Regions from separate parts of the Streptomyces sp. NPDC057617 genome, predicted to be linked through region 1. Evidence: riboswitches for the same ligand, from Rfam matches in the RefSeq annotation. Region 1 holds a riboswitch; the other holds the start of a gene.
The links. A riboswitch is a leader RNA that binds a small molecule or an ion and turns the genes downstream of it on or off. The one in region 1 is predicted to bind cobalamin.
Positions count from the first base shown of each region.

Region 2: another riboswitch for cobalamin. It lies ahead of ACFU9P_RS31665 (CbtB-domain containing protein); the one in region 1 lies ahead of ACFU9P_RS18060 (ABC transporter substrate-binding protein).

Region 1 covers NZ_JBHVGV010000006.1:391,864-399,518, forward strand. The annotation lists gene ACFU9P_RS18050 (ABC transporter ATP-binding protein) at 1-172, opposite strand, end outside; gene ACFU9P_RS18055 (FecCD family ABC transporter permease) at 253-1,368, opposite strand; gene ACFU9P_RS18060 (ABC transporter substrate-binding protein) at 1,513-2,517, opposite strand; cobalamin riboswitch at 2,566-2,693, opposite strand; gene ACFU9P_RS18065 (Mov34/MPN/PAD-1 family protein) at 2,689-3,102, opposite strand; gene ACFU9P_RS18070 (amino acid permease) at 3,238-4,764, opposite strand; gene ACFU9P_RS18075 (DUF2017 domain-containing protein) at 5,101-5,679, opposite strand; gene clpS (ATP-dependent Clp protease adapter ClpS) at 5,679-5,984, opposite strand; gene ACFU9P_RS18085 (nicotinate phosphoribosyltransferase) at 6,151-7,479, shown strand.
Region 2 covers NZ_JBHVGV010000017.1:98,451-106,105, forward strand. The annotation lists gene ACFU9P_RS31635 (cobalt-precorrin-5B (C(1))-methyltransferase) at 1-534, shown strand, start outside; gene ACFU9P_RS31640 (hypothetical protein) at 849-1,334, shown strand; gene ACFU9P_RS31645 (hypothetical protein) at 1,331-1,876, shown strand; gene cobM (precorrin-4 C(11)-methyltransferase) at 2,004-2,774, opposite strand; gene cbiE (precorrin-6y C5,15-methyltransferase (decarboxylating) subunit CbiE) at 2,771-4,138, opposite strand; gene ACFU9P_RS31660 (CbtA family protein) at 4,162-4,998, opposite strand; gene ACFU9P_RS31665 (CbtB-domain containing protein) at 5,020-5,262, opposite strand; cobalamin riboswitch at 5,302-5,460, opposite strand; gene ACFU9P_RS31670 (histidine phosphatase family protein) at 5,638-6,327, shown strand; gene ACFU9P_RS31675 (TIGR03086 family metal-binding protein) at 6,344-6,913, opposite strand; gene ACFU9P_RS31680 (DUF6597 domain-containing transcriptional factor) at 7,011-7,655, shown strand, end outside.

The DNA of each region.
Region 1 (7,655 bases):
GGGCGCGTCCGGCCGTGGGGCGGAGCGTTCCGTACACGCAGCGGAGCAGGGTGGTCTTGCCGCTGCCGTTGGGGCCGACGAGTCCGACGGTCTCGCCGGGGGCGGCGGTCAGTTCGGCACGGTCGACGAGGAGGCGGCCGTCGGTCTCGTACGAGAGGGCTTCGACGCGCAGCTCGGCGGCGGCTGGTTGCTCTCCGGTGCGGGTGCTCGTACGGCCGCTCGTAGGCCTGCTCGTACGGTTGCTCTCGTTGCTCACTCCGGGGCTCCTTCCGGGCGGCGGCGCATCAGCCACAGGAACACCGGACCGCCGATGAGCGCGGTCAGGACGCCGACCGGGATGTCCTGGGGCGCGGCGACGGTACGGGCCGCGAGGTCGGCGACGACCAGCGCGACCGCCCCGGCCAGCGCGGCGACCGGCAGCAGCGCCCGGTGCCCGGCGCCGACGGCCATCCGCGCGGCGTGCGGCACCAGCAGCCCGATGAAGCCGACCGCGCCGCTCGCGGCGACCATCACGGCGGTGACCAGGGAGGCGAGTACGAAGACCGCGGCCCGGAAGCGCGAGGTGTCGAGCCCTAGGACGGTCGCGCCCTCCTCCCCCGCCAGCAGCAGATCGAGCGGCCTGGCCAGTGCCATGAGCAGGGCGGTGCCCGCGACGAGCGCGACGGCGGGCGGTACGAGCGTGGCCCAGCGGGCGCTGCCGAGGCCGCCCAGCGACCAGTAGAGGGCCTCCTGGAAGTGCTCGGGCCTGGCGGAGACGACCAGGATCAGGGTGGTGAGCGCGGAGAGGATGTACGAGACGGCCACCCCGGCGAGGACGAGCCCGCCCCCGCTCATCGTGGAGCCGCGCCGGGCCAGCCCGTACACCAGCGCCAGCGCGAGCAGCGACCCGGCGAAGGCGGCGGCGGGCATCGCGACGGTGGTGGTCACCCCGCCGCCGATGCCGAGCACGAGGACCAGCACGGCACCGGTGGAGGCGCCGGAGGAGATCCCGAGCAGGAAGGGGTCGGCGAGCCGGTTCCGTACGAGCGCCTGGAGAACGGTCCCGACGACGGCCAGCCCGCCCCCGACGACGGCCCCCAGCAGCACTCTCGGCAGCCGCACATCGAGCACGATGGTCCGGAACGGGCCGGGCTCCGCGCGCCCGGTGAGGACCGCGACGACCTGCCCGGGCGGAATCCACACGGAGCCGAGGGCGAGCGCGGCGACGACGGCGGCGCAGAGCGCGACGGCGAGGCAGCCGAGAACCAGGGGCAGGCGAAGCCGCCGGGCCCCGGGCTGCGGCCGGGCGGGGGCCGGGGGCGTGGGCGAAGCCTCCGAGCCGGTTCCGGCGGAGCTCCGGGGAGCGCCTGCGGCGGGCTTCTCCCCCACCCCGCCCCTTCCCGAAACCGGGGCTTCGCCCCGGACCCCGGTGTCCTCAAACGCCGGACGGGCTGGTTTTGCCGCGGTGTCCTCGAATGCCGGACCGGCTGGTTTCGCCGCCGGCGAAGGCTCGGGATCGCTGGGCATCGGACGTTACTTCGTCCGCGCCGGGTGGAGTTGGGTTGCCAGGCGTTCGATTGCGCCCGGCGCTCGTACGCCCAGGACCACGTCCGACAGCGGCATCACCGCGAAGCTGCGGTTCTTGATGGCCGGGATGTCCTTCAGGGCCGGGTCGTCGAGGAGGCGCTTCTCCTTCTGGGCGACCGTCGTCGAGCCGTAGTCGTAGATGACGACGGTCTCGGGGCGGCGGGCCACGACCTGTTCCCAGGTCGCGTCGCCGAAGGACTTGTCGAGGTCGGCGAAGACATTGCGGCCGCCGGCCAGCCGTATCAGCTCGTTGCCGATGCCCTTGCCGCCCGCGGTGAACGCGGTGCGGTCGCCGCTGTCGTACACGAAGACCGGCACGGGCCTGACGCCCTTCAGTCCGCCCGCGGTGGACGCGACCGTGGCGCGCGCGTCCGCGATCCAGCGCTTCGCGCGCTCCGGGACGCCGAAAGTACGGCCGGTCTCCTCGACCTCGCGGTAGACGTCCTCCATCGAGGTCCGGCCGTCCGTGCAGTTCTCCAGGTTGAGCCGGGTGTTGATACCGGCCGCCTTGAGGTCGTCGCGGCTACGGCCGTCCTTCGCGTCGAAGGCGCTCGCGTACCCGCCGTACACGAAGTCGGGTGCGGCAGCGAGGAGTTTCTCCTTGGAGGGATACTCCTCGGCGAGGACCGGCACGCTCTTGTACGCCTTCTCGTACGCGGGCAGGATCCGGTCGTCCAGCCAGGCGGTGCCGACCAGGGACTTCTCCAGACCGAGCGCGAGCATGATCTCGGTGACGTGCTGGTTCATGGTGACCACGCGCTTCGGCGGCGCCTGATACGTGGTCGTCACCCCGCAGTTGGTGACGGTGTACGGGAAGCCGGGCGCGGCGGGCTTCCCCTGCGTGGACCCGTCGGCGGTGGGGCCGCCGCAGGCCGTGAGCGGCAGCAGGGCCAGTGCGACGGATACGGCTGGTACGACGGCGGGCGCGAACGCGCGGCGGCGCCGGGGCACGGCAGACACGACAGGGCCTCCTCCGGGGGATTTCCGCGTCCCCTGGCTGGTGGGAGAAAGGCGGCAGGTCAGTTCCTGGCTGCCAAGCGGAGCTTGGTCACAGTGGCGGGACCGCGCCGGTTTCGCACCGGCTTCCTGGGTCCTGCCGCCTAAGTTTCTGCGTCGAGTCTCTCAGACGATCTCGACGGGCTCCTCGGTGACCTCGCCGTCCACGATCCGGTACGAGCGGAACTGGAAGGGGCCTTCGCCGTCGGTGTCCGCGGTGGAGACCAGCACATAGTGGGCGCCGGGCTCATTGGCGTAGGTGATGTCCGTACGGGACGGATAGGCCTCGGTCGCGGTGTGGGAGTGGTAAATGATCACCGGCTCCTCGTCGCGGTCGTCCATCTCCCGGTAGAGCTTGAGCAGATCGGCCGAGTCGAACTCGTAGAAGGTGGGCGAGCGCGCGGCGTTGAGCATGGGGATGAACCGCTCGGCCCGGTCGCTGCCCGCGGGGCCCGCGACGACACCGCAGGCCTCGTCGGGGTGGTCGGCTCGCGCGTGCGCGACGATCTGGTCGTGCAGGGCCTGGGTGATGGTGAGCATGCAGAGAATATAAACGGGGCGATGGGGTGCGGGCGGGCCCTGGTACGCGTGCGTGGGCCGGCCCCGGTACGACGGAGCCGGCCCACGCGGTGTCCTCAATCGCCGGACGGGCTGGATTTACCGGACGGGCTGGTCTCAATCGCCGGACGGGCTGGTTTTGCCGGCTGCACTGACCTTCAGCACAGCAGCCGGGTCGCGCCGCTTCAGCGTCTGCCAGCCGACTGCCAGCCCCACCGCCCACACGGCCGCCACATACAGACAGATCCGCGCGTCCTTGTCGTACGCGATCAGACAGGTCACCAGCGCCAGGAAGGCCAGCGCGACCCAACTGAACAGCGCGCCGCCGGGGGCGGGGAACGACGAGGCGGGCAGCCTCCCGGCCTCCACGGCGCGGCGGTAGCGGATATGGCTGATCAGGATCATCATCCAGGTCCAGATGCCGGCCGCGGTGGCCACCGAGGTCACATAGCCGAACGCCTTCTCCGGGACGACGTAGTTGAGGACCACGCCGATCCCCATCAGTACGACGGAGACGGTGATGGCGAGGGCGGGCGTCTTGCGGGAGTTGAGCCTGCCGAAGGCCTTGGGCGCCTCGCTGTTGGCGGCGAGGTCGCGCAGCATCCGGCCGGTCGAGTACATCCCGGAGTTGCAGGAGGAGAGCGCGGCGGTCAGGACGACGAAGTTGACGATGCCGGCCGCGAGGGGGATGCCCATCGTCTCGAAGGCGTGCACGAAGGGGCTGTTGCCCGCCGAGAACTCGGTCCATTTGACGACCGCGAGGATCACGGAGAGCGCACCGACGTAGAAGACGATGATGCGCCAGGGCAGCGTGTTGATGGCCTTGGGGAGGGTCTTCTCGGGGTTCTCGGACTCGCCCGCGGTGACCCCGACCAGCTCGACGGCGAGATAGGCGAACATGACGCCCTGAAGGGTCATCAGGCTGGAGCCGATGCCGTTCGGGAAGATCCCGTCGTGCGCCCAGAGGTTGGACGCGGAAGCGGTCTCGCCGGCGTCGGAGAAGCCCAGTGTCAGCACGCCCAGACCGATGACGATCATGCCGATGATCGCGGTGACCTTGATCATCGAGAACCAGAACTCGACCTCGCCGAAGATCTTCACCGAGATCAGATTGACCCCGAAGAGCACCACCAGGAACACCAGCGCGCTGACCCACTGCGGGATCTGCGGGAACCAGAAGTGGATGTAGATGGCGGCGGCGGTCAGTTCGGCCATCCCCGTGACGACCCACATCAGCCAGTACGTCCAGCCGGTGGCGAAGCCGAAGAACGGGCCGAGGAACTCTCTGGCGTACTCGGCGAAGGAGCCCGAGACCGGCCGGTAGAGGAGCAGTTCGCCGAGCGCCCGCATGATGAAGAAGATCACCACACCCGCGAGGGCGTACATCAGGATGATGCTGGGGCCCGCCTTGGCGATATTGGCTCCGGCGCCCATGAAGAGGCCGACCCCGATGGCGCCGCCGATGGCGATCATCTGGACCTGACGGCTGCCGAGTCCCCGTTCGTAGCCCTCTTCGGGCGCTCCGGCGGGCCTGTCCCCGGAGGGGCCGCCTCCGGCCGGGTCCGCCGTGGCGGTGCGGTCGCCGCCGGGTCCCGTACCGCCGTGTTCGCCGCCGTATTCCTTGTCGACCTGCGCAGAGGTCATGGTCGTGCGCCTTTCTCCATACCGGTCCGCGCCGCACGCGGCCACGGGACCGGTTCGTGATCCCCCCGGATGACGGATGGAGTGCCGCCGGCGGTCGGCCGGCGGAGAACACCCCCGGGGACAGGGGTGGAGTCCCCGGGGGGTCGTGAAGATTTATCACGGCGGAGGGGGTCACCGGCGCACGGTTCTGTGGCGCAGCCCACAGGAAGAAGCGGATGAATCACACCGCGAAACGCAAAGGGCGCCGAAGCGTTGACGTGATCGTTATGGCGAATTGAGGGTGTTCTGAGGGTGTACGGGGGTACGGAAACGTCCCGCGCCCTTACCCCCCGCGCCCTACGGCATCAGCGTCTCGACGAGGGTCTCCTGGAGCGCGCCGAGCCACAGATACGCCATCACCATCGGCTTGCGAGGGTCGGAGTCCGGCAGCCGGTACAGCTCGCCGCCCTCGTCCTCGTCCGTGACCTCCAGCCGTGTCCCGATGGTCAGCCGCAGGTCGTTGAGGGCGCCGAGCCAGTGCAGACAGTCCTCGGGGGTCAGCTTGAGCACCGCGCCGCCAGCGCCCGACGGGCCGAGCCCGTCCAGGGTGCGGACGACCGCCATGCCGTCCTCGCGCTTGCGGCCTCGCAGGTCGTTCTCCGTGAAGCGTCTGAACTCGGCGGAGAACTCCTTCAGTTCGTCGTCGTCATCGCCGTACGCGTCCGGGAAGAGCCGGGCCAGCGCCGGGTCGGCGGGCGGCTCGCTGGGGCCCTCGGCGAAGAGCGAGGCGAGCGGGTCCTCGCCCTGGGCCGGCTCGTCACCGGGCCCGATCAGCTCCAGGAGCTGTACGGCGAGGGAGCGCAGGATCGAGATCTCGACCTCGTCGAGGGCGACGGCCGCTCCGCCGCCCGGGATGGCCTCGAAGCGCCCGGCCATCAGGTGCGGTCCTGGGAGAGGGTGGCCCAGAGCCCGAATCCGTGCATGGCCTGCACATCGCGCTCCATCTCCTCGCGGCTGCCGCTGGAGACGACCGCGCGGCCCTTGTGGTGGACGTCGAGCATCAGTCGGTGCGCCTTGTCCTTGGGGTAGCCGAAATAGGTCTGGAAGACGTACGCCACATAACTCATGAGGTTGACGGGGTCGTTGTGGACGATCGTCACCCACGGCACATCGGGTTCCGGGACGGCGAAAGTCTCCTCGGCCGATTCGGGGCGTTCGATCTCAGTGGGAGCAACACTCACGGTTCCGGACGACCTTCTTCTCTGCCGGGCTTCTCTGGCCGGGTCACAGCGTCACACGCCGGGGCACAGCGTCACACGACCCATGCTGCCACCCGGGACGGCCTGTCGCACAAACGGCCACGCAGAAATCGTCAGTCTGACGAGAGGTAGGGGTAGAATTCTTGTTATGAACACAGCGGATCTTGGACTGCCGGTCGACGTCCCGTCGACCGCGCTCTTCACCGATCAGTACGAGCTGACGATGCTCCGTGCCGCGCTGCGGGCCGGCACGGCCGACCGCCGCTCGGTCTTCGAGGTCTTCACCCGGCGGCTGCCCGAGGGGCGCAGGTACGGAGTGGTGGGCGGCACCGGGCGGGTCCTGGACGCCGTGGAGAACTTCCGCTTCGACGCGGACGTCCTGGGCTTCCTCCGGGGGAACGGCATCGTCGACGAGGAGACGCTCGGCTGGCTCGCCTCGTACCGCTTCGGCGGGGACATCTGGGGCTATCCGGAGGGCGAGGTGTACTTCCCGGGCTCGCCGATCCTGCGGGTGGAGGGCTCGTTCGCGGAGTGCGTGCTGCTGGAGACGGTGGTCCTGTCGATCCTCAACCACGACTCGGCGATCGCGGCGGCGGCCTCCCGGATGTCGGCGGCCGCGGGCGGGCGCGGGCTGATCGAGATGGGCGCGCGCCGTACGCACGAGCTGTCCGCGGTGGCCGCCGCGCGCGCCGCGTATGTGGGCGGCTTCGACTCGACCTCGGACCTGGCGGCCGGGTTCCGGTACGGCATTCCGACGGTCGGTACGAGCGCGCACGCCTTCACCCTGCTGCACGACAGCGAGCGGGACGCCTTCCAGGCGCAGGTCACCTCGCTCGGCCGGGGCACGACGCTGCTGATCGACACCTTCGACGTGGCCGAGGCCGTACGGACCGCGGTGGAGATCGCCGGGCCCGAGCTGGGGGCCGTCCGTATCGACTCCGGCGATCTGCTGCTGGTCGCGCACCGGGTACGGCAGCAGCTCGACGAGCTGGGCGCGGTGGACACCAGGATCGTGGTGACCTCCGACCTGGACGAGTACGCGATCGCCTCGCTGGCCGCCGCGCCGGTCGACGCGTACGGCGTGGGCACGCAGCTCGTCACCGGCAGCGGGCACCCGACGTGCTCCATGGTCTACAAGATCGTCGCCCGTGCCGCCTCCGCCGACCCGAAGGCGCCGCTCCAGCCGGTGGCGAAGAAGTCGCTCGGCGGGAAGACCTCGATCGGCGGCCGCAAGTGGGCCGCGCGGCGCACGGACGCCCAGGGGTACGCCGAGGCCGAGGTGCTCGGTACGGGCGCGGTGCCCCCGGAGCTGCTGGACCGGCAGCTCCTGGTGCAGCTCGTCAAGGGCGGCGAGATCGTGGCGCGGGAGCCGCTGGAGACGGCGCGCGCCCGGCACTTCGCGGCGCGGGAGGCGCTGCCGCTGTCGGCGACACAGCTCTCGCGGGGCGAGCCGGTGATCCCGACCGAGTACATATGAGTCGCGTGAGGCGGTGGTGAAGGATGTCCGGCTCTTCCCGCCGGAGGGTCCGCGTATCTAGGCTCGTACGACTCGTACCGCTCGTACGGCGACCCGTACCGCTCGTACGGCCCGGACAGGCCGCGGCCCGTACACCCTCCCCCGCCGTCGCCGCGAGACCTGCCTCACCCGTCCGC
Region 2 (7,655 bases), on a different contig from region 1:
TGCTCCGCCTGGATCGACTCGATCCGCCGGGGCGTGGACGTGGCACGCGCGGCGGGGCGTACGCATGTGGCGGGCTGTACGGGTTCGACGTCCGAGCGGACGGTACGCACGGCCTACGCCCTGCCCGAGGACGCGCTGCTGGACATGGGCGACTTCGCGGGCGCGGTCCTCACGTACCTCCGCCGCCACCCGGTCCCCCGCCTCACGCTCTGCGGCGGCTTCGCGAAACTCTCCAAACTGGCAGCGGGCCACCTGGACCTCCACTCGTCCCGCTCCCAGGTGAACAAGCCCTTCCTCGCGACCCTGGCGACTTCAGCGGGCGCGGACGCGGCACTGGCGACGGCAGTCTCCGAGGCGAACACGGGCCTCGCGGCACTGGAGTTGTGCCAGTCCCAGGGCATACGTCTCGGCGACGCGGTCGCCGAGCGCGCCCGGGACGAGGCACTGAGGGTCCTGCGGGGCGCGCCGGTGGCGGTGGACGTGATCTGCATCGACAGAGCGGGCGCGGTGGTGGGGCGGAGCGAGGTGAGGTAGGAGCCCCGCGGACGCGGGGAGCACACGTGGCTCAGGGCCGCGCAGCACGGTGAGACGGGACCAGCCCCGCACGCGCGGGAAACGCCCTTCCTGGCCCGGCAGTTTACGAGCCGATCGCGCCCCCCTCGGCCACCACCGCCGAATTAGCCTCGCACGGCCGCTCCCGCTCCGCCGAGTACAGATGGCCCAGGTGAAGAGAGTTCTGCAGGCGTGCGCGCACATCTCCAACCATCTGGACTACTCGGCGGGAGCACACGCCCGCGAGGACGCGGCCATCGCCGCGGCTCGACGACGCCCACACCGAACTGCGGGGGTTGCGGCGCCGGGCCGAGGATCTCACGGCCGAGGCGAGGAGGGCCGGTTTCCTGGTCTCCGACGGCGAGTGCGGGCGTGTCACGGTGATGGAGGCGCAGTGCACCCCGGAGGGCCCGGGTCAGGCGAGGCTCGATCTGATGCGGTGGTACGCCGACACCCTCACCGGCATGACCAACACCACGGGTGCGGTCACCGTGGTTCCCGGAGCGGACGGCCGGCCCCAAGTAACCCTCGATTACCAGGTGAACGTGTGGGACCGGTACAACTGGGACGCCGGCAAGGCCACTCCGATCGGCCCGACCACGGTGACCGACGCCGACATGGCCCGACTGCACACCACGGGTCTGGCCAGGGAGTTCGACATGAGGGGCAGCGGTTCGACGCAGCACCTCCAACTGGGCTCGGAACCCGCGCAGTTGCCCGACCCCCCGGACCCGGGCCGCGAGGGGACACGTCAGGACCCGGGGCGCGAAGGAATACGGTGAAGAACAACACTGTCGGAGGTCCGATGAAGGCCGGGTCCCGGGCGCGCGGCGCGTCGGCCCTTGGAGCGATCGTCCTCCTGTGGTCCGCGCTGGCCGCCTGCTCCACCGCCGCCCCGGCAGACCCCGCCGACGCACGCCGCCAGGTGCCCGACTGGGCCGAGGACGCGACCCCGGCGAGCGTCAGCCGACAGCTCGGCGTCAAGATCCCCGCCAAGGCCAGCGACCGACGGGCCGCGTACCAGAACGGCTTCCAGGACGACGGGCTGCTACTGGCCTTTACGTTGCCCACCCCGGACGTGGACGCTTTCATCGGCGAACTCGCCCCGGAAAACGCTCTGACACAGCGGGACAAACCGCTCCAGCAGTCCTACGCACCCACGACGCCCTTCTCCCATCTGGGCCTCGCGGAGCCCGAGACGCTTCCGGAGGTCCGGGAGGGGCAGGTCTGCGCTCCGTGCGAGGGACAGCTCAACTCTCTTCAGGTAGCGGTGCACCCGCTCGACGACCGGAACAGCCGTGTCTATCTCAGGGGAGTCGACTGACGCGGCTCGTCTCCGGGCGCCGGCCCCCGGCAGCGCTGCCCAGCGGAACACCATGCGCGTCCGGCCCGGCCGCGGTGTCCCCGCACGCCGCGGTGACACCGCGCCTTCATGCCGCGGCGATTCGGCATCAGCGGGCGACGTGCTGCCCCGGCGCGCAGTTCCTCTCCCGCTCCGCCGAGTACAGATGGCTGTCGCGGAACTGTTCCGCCGTCAGCGTCCGGCCCACCAGGATCACCGCCGTCCGTACCACCCCCGCCTCTTTCACCCGGTCCGCGATGTCGGCCAGCGTGCCGCGCAGGATCAGTTCGTCCGGGCGGGATGCCATGGCCACCACCGCGGCCGGGCAGGACGGGCCGTAGTGGGGGAGGAGTTCTCGTACCACGCGGTCCACGTACCGCGCCGCCAGGTGCAGGACCAGGAGGGCTCCGCTGCGGCCGAGTGTCGCCAGGTCCTCGCCGTCCGGCATGGGGGTGGCCTGCTGGGCGATACGGGTGAGGATGACCGTCTGGCCGACCGTCGGCACCGTCAGCTCGCGCTTCAATGCCGCGGCCGCCGCCGCGAAGGCCGGTACGCCCGGGATCACTTCGTACGGCACGCCCGCCGCGTCCAGCCGTCGCATCTGCTCGGCGACCGCGCTGAAGACCGACGGGTCGCCGGAGTGCAGCCGGGCCACGTCCTGGCCCTCCTCGTGGGCCCGGACCAGTTCCGCGGTGATCGCGTCCAGGTCCATGCGCGCGGTGTCGATCAGCCGGGCGCCCGGCGGGCACTCGGCGAGCAGTTCGCGCGGCACCAGGCTCCCCGCGTACAGGCACACACCGCAGGCGGCGAGTCTGCGGGCGCCGCGCAGGGTGATCAGATCGGCGGCACCGGGGCCGGCGCCGATGAAGTACACGGTCATCGTTGTTCTCCTGAATGAACGTTCAGAGGTCCTGCGTGCGGCCCCGGAGCCGCGTCCGGATCTGGATCTGAATCTGCACCCGCGCCCGCGCCCGGACTCGGACCCGCACCCGACCCCTTCGTCACCGCCCACTGCGTCACCGGCATCGCCTGCCGCCAGCCGGTGAACCCGCCCACCGGTACGGCGTGCGCGACGGCCAGCCGTACCAGTTCGCCGCCGAAGCGGCCGTACCACCGCGCCAGCAGCGCCTCGGACTCCAGCGTCACCGTGTTCGCGACCAGCCGGCCGCCCGTGGGCAGCGCGTCCCAGCAGGCGTCCAGCAGGCCCGGCGCGGTCAGCCCGCCCCCGACGAACACCGCGTCCGGCACCGGTAGTCCCGCCAGCGCGCCGGGCGCGGCGCCGGTGACGATCCGCAGGCCGGGGACGCCGAGCGCCCGCGCGTTGCGGCCGATGCGCTCCGCCCGTATGGGATCCCGCTCGACGGACACCGCCCGGCAGGACCGGTGCGTACGCATCCACTCGACCGCGATCGAGCCCGACCCGCCGCCGATGTCCCACAGCAGCTCCCCCGGCGCGGGCGCCAGCGCGGCCAGTGTGGCGGCGCGGACATGGCGCTTGGTGAGCTGGCCGTCGTGCTCGTACGCCGTGTCAGGCAGGCCCGGTACGGCGCCGAGCCGCAGCGCGTCCGGCGCGCGACGGCACTCGACGGCCACCACATTCAGCGGATCAAACGCAGGAACAGAGACAACCCCGCCCGCCCAGTCCTGCGCGAGGCCCTCCGTCCGCCGTTCCCGTTCCCCGCCGAGCTGTTCGAGTACGTGCATACGGCTCGGCCCGTACCCCCGGTCCCGCAGCAGCGCCGCCACCTCGGCCGGAGTCGCCGCGCCCGCGCTGAGCACCAGGACCCGGCGGCCGTCGTACAGCGCTGCGGCGAGCCGCTCGACGGGCCGGCCGACCAGGGTGACGACCTCCGTGTCCTCCACCGGCCAGCCGAGCCGGGCGCAGGCGTACGAGACGGACGACGGATGCGGCAGCACGCGCAGCGCCCCAGCCCCGGCCCCCGCCACAGCCCCCGCTGCCGCCTCCGCCCCCGTAACTTCCATGAGCGTCCGCCCGATCCCGTAGAACATCGGGTCCCCACTGGCCAGTACGCACAGCCGCCGCCCGGCATGAGCCGCGAGCACCCCCGGTACGGCGGGCCGCAGCGGCGAGGGCCACACCACCCGTTCCGCCGCGCACTCGTCGCGCGGCAGCAGCTCCAACTGCCGGGCGCCGCCCACGATCACGTCGGCCGCGCGCAGTGCCGCCCGACCGGGCGCGGAAAGTCCGGCCCAGCCGTCGGCACCGATCCCGACGACGGTCACGGGCGACACCGGTGTGCTGGGTCTCAACGCGCGCTGCCCACCGGCGGCGTCACCCCGTCAGCTCCCGTCCCCGGTCCCGTACCCGAGGCGGCCCGCGCGGCCCGCGGCGCGAGCACCCGCTCCGCCAGCGCCCCGAAGATCAGCCCGAAGGCCGTCCACAACAGCGCCTGTACACCCAGCGAGGCGAGCCGGAATTCCCAGAGGAGAGCCGCCGGGAAGGTTTCCCGTACGGCATCGGAGTTGGCGGGCAGGACAAGACACGCGACCGCCACGGCGGCCACATATCCGGCTCCGGCGACGACGGACGCGTTCCAGTTGCCCAGTCTCGGAGCGAGCCTCCGGCCCGCGATGACGGCGATGACGGCCAGCAGCACACTGAGCACGATCATCAGGAAGAAGAGCGTGGTGCGCTTGCCGATGGTGTCCGGGTTGCCCACCGCGGGCGGGGTCGCCGGATACTTCAGGAACGGCACCAGATAGACCGTGGTGAAGGCCGCGCCCGCGACCAGCGCCGCGGTCGCCCTCGGCCCGAACCGGCCGATCCTGCCCAGACAGACGGAGAAGACCAGCGAGGCGATGCCGCCGAGGGCCACTCCGTACACCAGGACACCGGTGGCCAGCCCGAACGTCGACTGGACCGGCCTGCTGACCAGCTCCTCTTCCTCCTCTGCCGGCTGCTCCGCCGCGGTGTGCCCGGCGTGCTCGTGCGCCGCCGGTGCGGACTGGGTCTCCTCCAGCGCGATGGAGTCCCGTACGGAGGGCTCACCGGCCACATACGCCAGCGCGAACGCGAAGAGTCCGGCCAGCACGCCCGCGACCATGCCGCGGACCAGGAGAGTTCTGACGGTGGAGGCATGCATGTGCGTGATCTCCGTCAGCCGTCAGTGACAGGGGAATCCGAGCAGATGACGGCCGTCATGCACCCACTCGTGCACGCCCTCCCCCGAGAACACCGAGGTGGCACCCTGTTCGGCGCCGACGAAGTAGAACAGGACCAGCATCAGGGTGCCCACGAACACGGCCCACGGCAGCACCGCGCGCAGTGGAAGCGGTGTCACCGGAGCGGTGGCGCCGGCACCGGTGGTGACGGACGGAACGACCGGCGGCGCGATGGACTCAGCCATGACGGAACCTCCTTGGGGAACTCGCGTCCCATTCAGTGGAGCTCGAACGACGGCCGTCGGGTCTGACTCACCGGGCTCCGCACCGCCACCGCGCTGTTACGCGGCGGCCGGCACCCGGCATACAGTGGCGCGACCGTGCCGGACTCTCACCGGACTTCCGTCTTGCCGTCGTATATACCGACGTGAAGGTACCGCGATCCGGCAGACCGGCCAAGAGGCCCTCGGCGCGGCCCCGACCGACGGCGGGCCCGCGAGGGAACCCCGACCGGCGGACCGGCCCGACTGGGCGCCCCGCCCGATCGGGAGACAGGCCCAACTGGCGGGCCGGGCAGGCTTGGAGGGCGGGCCCGGCAGGCCCGGAGCGAGGAGAGCCGTATGACGACCCGGGTGATGTTCATCTCACCGGCCATCAGCACAGCGCTGCGCGAGGCCCGTTTCGCCACGACGGAACCTACTGAGGCCGTTGAGCCCGACATCGAGACCTCCGGGACAGTCACCGACACCTCCGGAACCGCGACCGCGACCGACGCCCTGGATCCGCTGGACGCCCTCGATCCGCTCGGGCTCCGGCAGGCCGAAGCGGTACGGGAGAGCTTCCCCCGTACCGCCACCGCCACCCTGTACGTCTCCCCCTCGGCGCGCTGCCGCCGTACCGCCGAGGTCCTCGGCCTGGACGCCGCGCCGCTGCCGGACCTCGCGCCCTGTGCGATGGGCCGCTGGCAGGGCCGGACGCTCGACGAAGTGACCGCCGCGGAACCGGAGTCGGTCGCCGCGTGGCTCTCCGACCCGGCCGCCGCGCCGCACGGCGGGGAGTCCCTGCGTACCTTCCACACCCGCGTCGCCCACTGGCTGGACACGCTGGGTTCCGAATCAGCAGGCAGTAGGCACGTCATCGCCGTGGCCGAGCCGGACATCATCCGCGCCGCCGCGGTCCACGCCCTCGGCGCCGGCCCCCGGTCGTTCTGGCGGATCGACATACAGCCGCTGTCCGCCGTCGAGCTCAGCGGGCGCGGCGGCCGGTGGAATCTCCTCGGCGGCCGCCCCCTGCACACGACCGCCCCCTGACCGGCCGGCGCACCCGCTACGGCCGGGCCCAGCCCGGGTCTCGGCCCATCGCGGCCAGCAGCGCATCGAACGGACTCGCGTCCTCCGCCACCGGCACCGGCTCCCCGAACACCCCCATCTTCCGCCCCATCGGCGCCAGAGCCCTGAACTCCTCCCCGACCACATCCAGAAGCACCCCGGCCGGCTCGTACGGCTGCCCCGTCGCCCGTGCCAGATCCCACCCGTGCACGGTCAGATCGCCGAGCACCATCGCGCCGACCGTCCTGGCCGGAAACCCCATGGCCCCCGAGGTGCCCTCCTCGGCGCCCGGCGCGTCCCACGCGTCGATGAGCCGTACGGTCTCCTCCGCGAACCGCTCGCGCCACGCTCCCTCCAGAGGCTCGGGCGGGACCCCGAAGTCGGCTTCCTTCTTCGCCGCCAGCGCCTGGAAGTTCACGACGACCTGGAGGAGATGGGCCGCCAGCGCGCGTACGTCGTACTCGCTGCACGGCGTCGGCGCGCCGAGCTGCTCATCGGTGATGCCACGGACGACGGTGACGGTACGGTCCGCCGCCGCCTCCAACAGTCTGCTGATCTTGTCGCTCATGGCCCGACCGTACGAACCGCCGCCGTCGGCCGTCTTGAACAAACACGACAGCAAACACGACAGGCCGCGGCGGACAAACGCGGCATAGGATCCGGCCATGGCAGGTCCGCGGCGCGACACCCGGGGCATCGTCGACGCCCCCGGACTTTTCGCGCGCGTACGGTTCCGGCGCCGCGAACCGGCACCGCCCCTGCGGCCGTATCTGGAGCACTACTGGCTGATCGACTGGGATCTGGCCCAGCCGTATGTCTCGCAGGTGGTGCCGCACCCCTCGGTGAATGTGGTCTTCCAGCGGTTCGGGTACGGGCCCGGCGGCTCGTCCTTCGCGGAGGTGGCGGGCATCGGGCTGGAACTGTTCAACCAGCGGCTGGAGGGGCGGGGGCGCGTGTGCGGGGTGCAGTTCAGGCCGGGCGGTTTCCGGCCGTTCGCGCCGCGGTGGCCCGTATCGGAGTGGACGGGACGGCGGGTGCCGCTCGGCGAGGTCATGCCGACGACGGCCGCGGACATCGAGACGGTGCTCGGCAACGGTGAGGCCGGTGGGTCTGGCGGATCCGGTACGTCCGGTGAGGCGCGGGAGGCCTGTGTGCCCGGGGAGTCCGGTGTGTCCGGGGACTCCGGTGAGGACGCCCGGGTGGCCGCGCTCGACGCGTATCTCCTGGGGATCGGGCCGCGCCCGGATCCGCAGGCCGACCAGGCCATGGCGCTGGCCGACCGGATCAGAACGGACCGTACGATCCGGCGC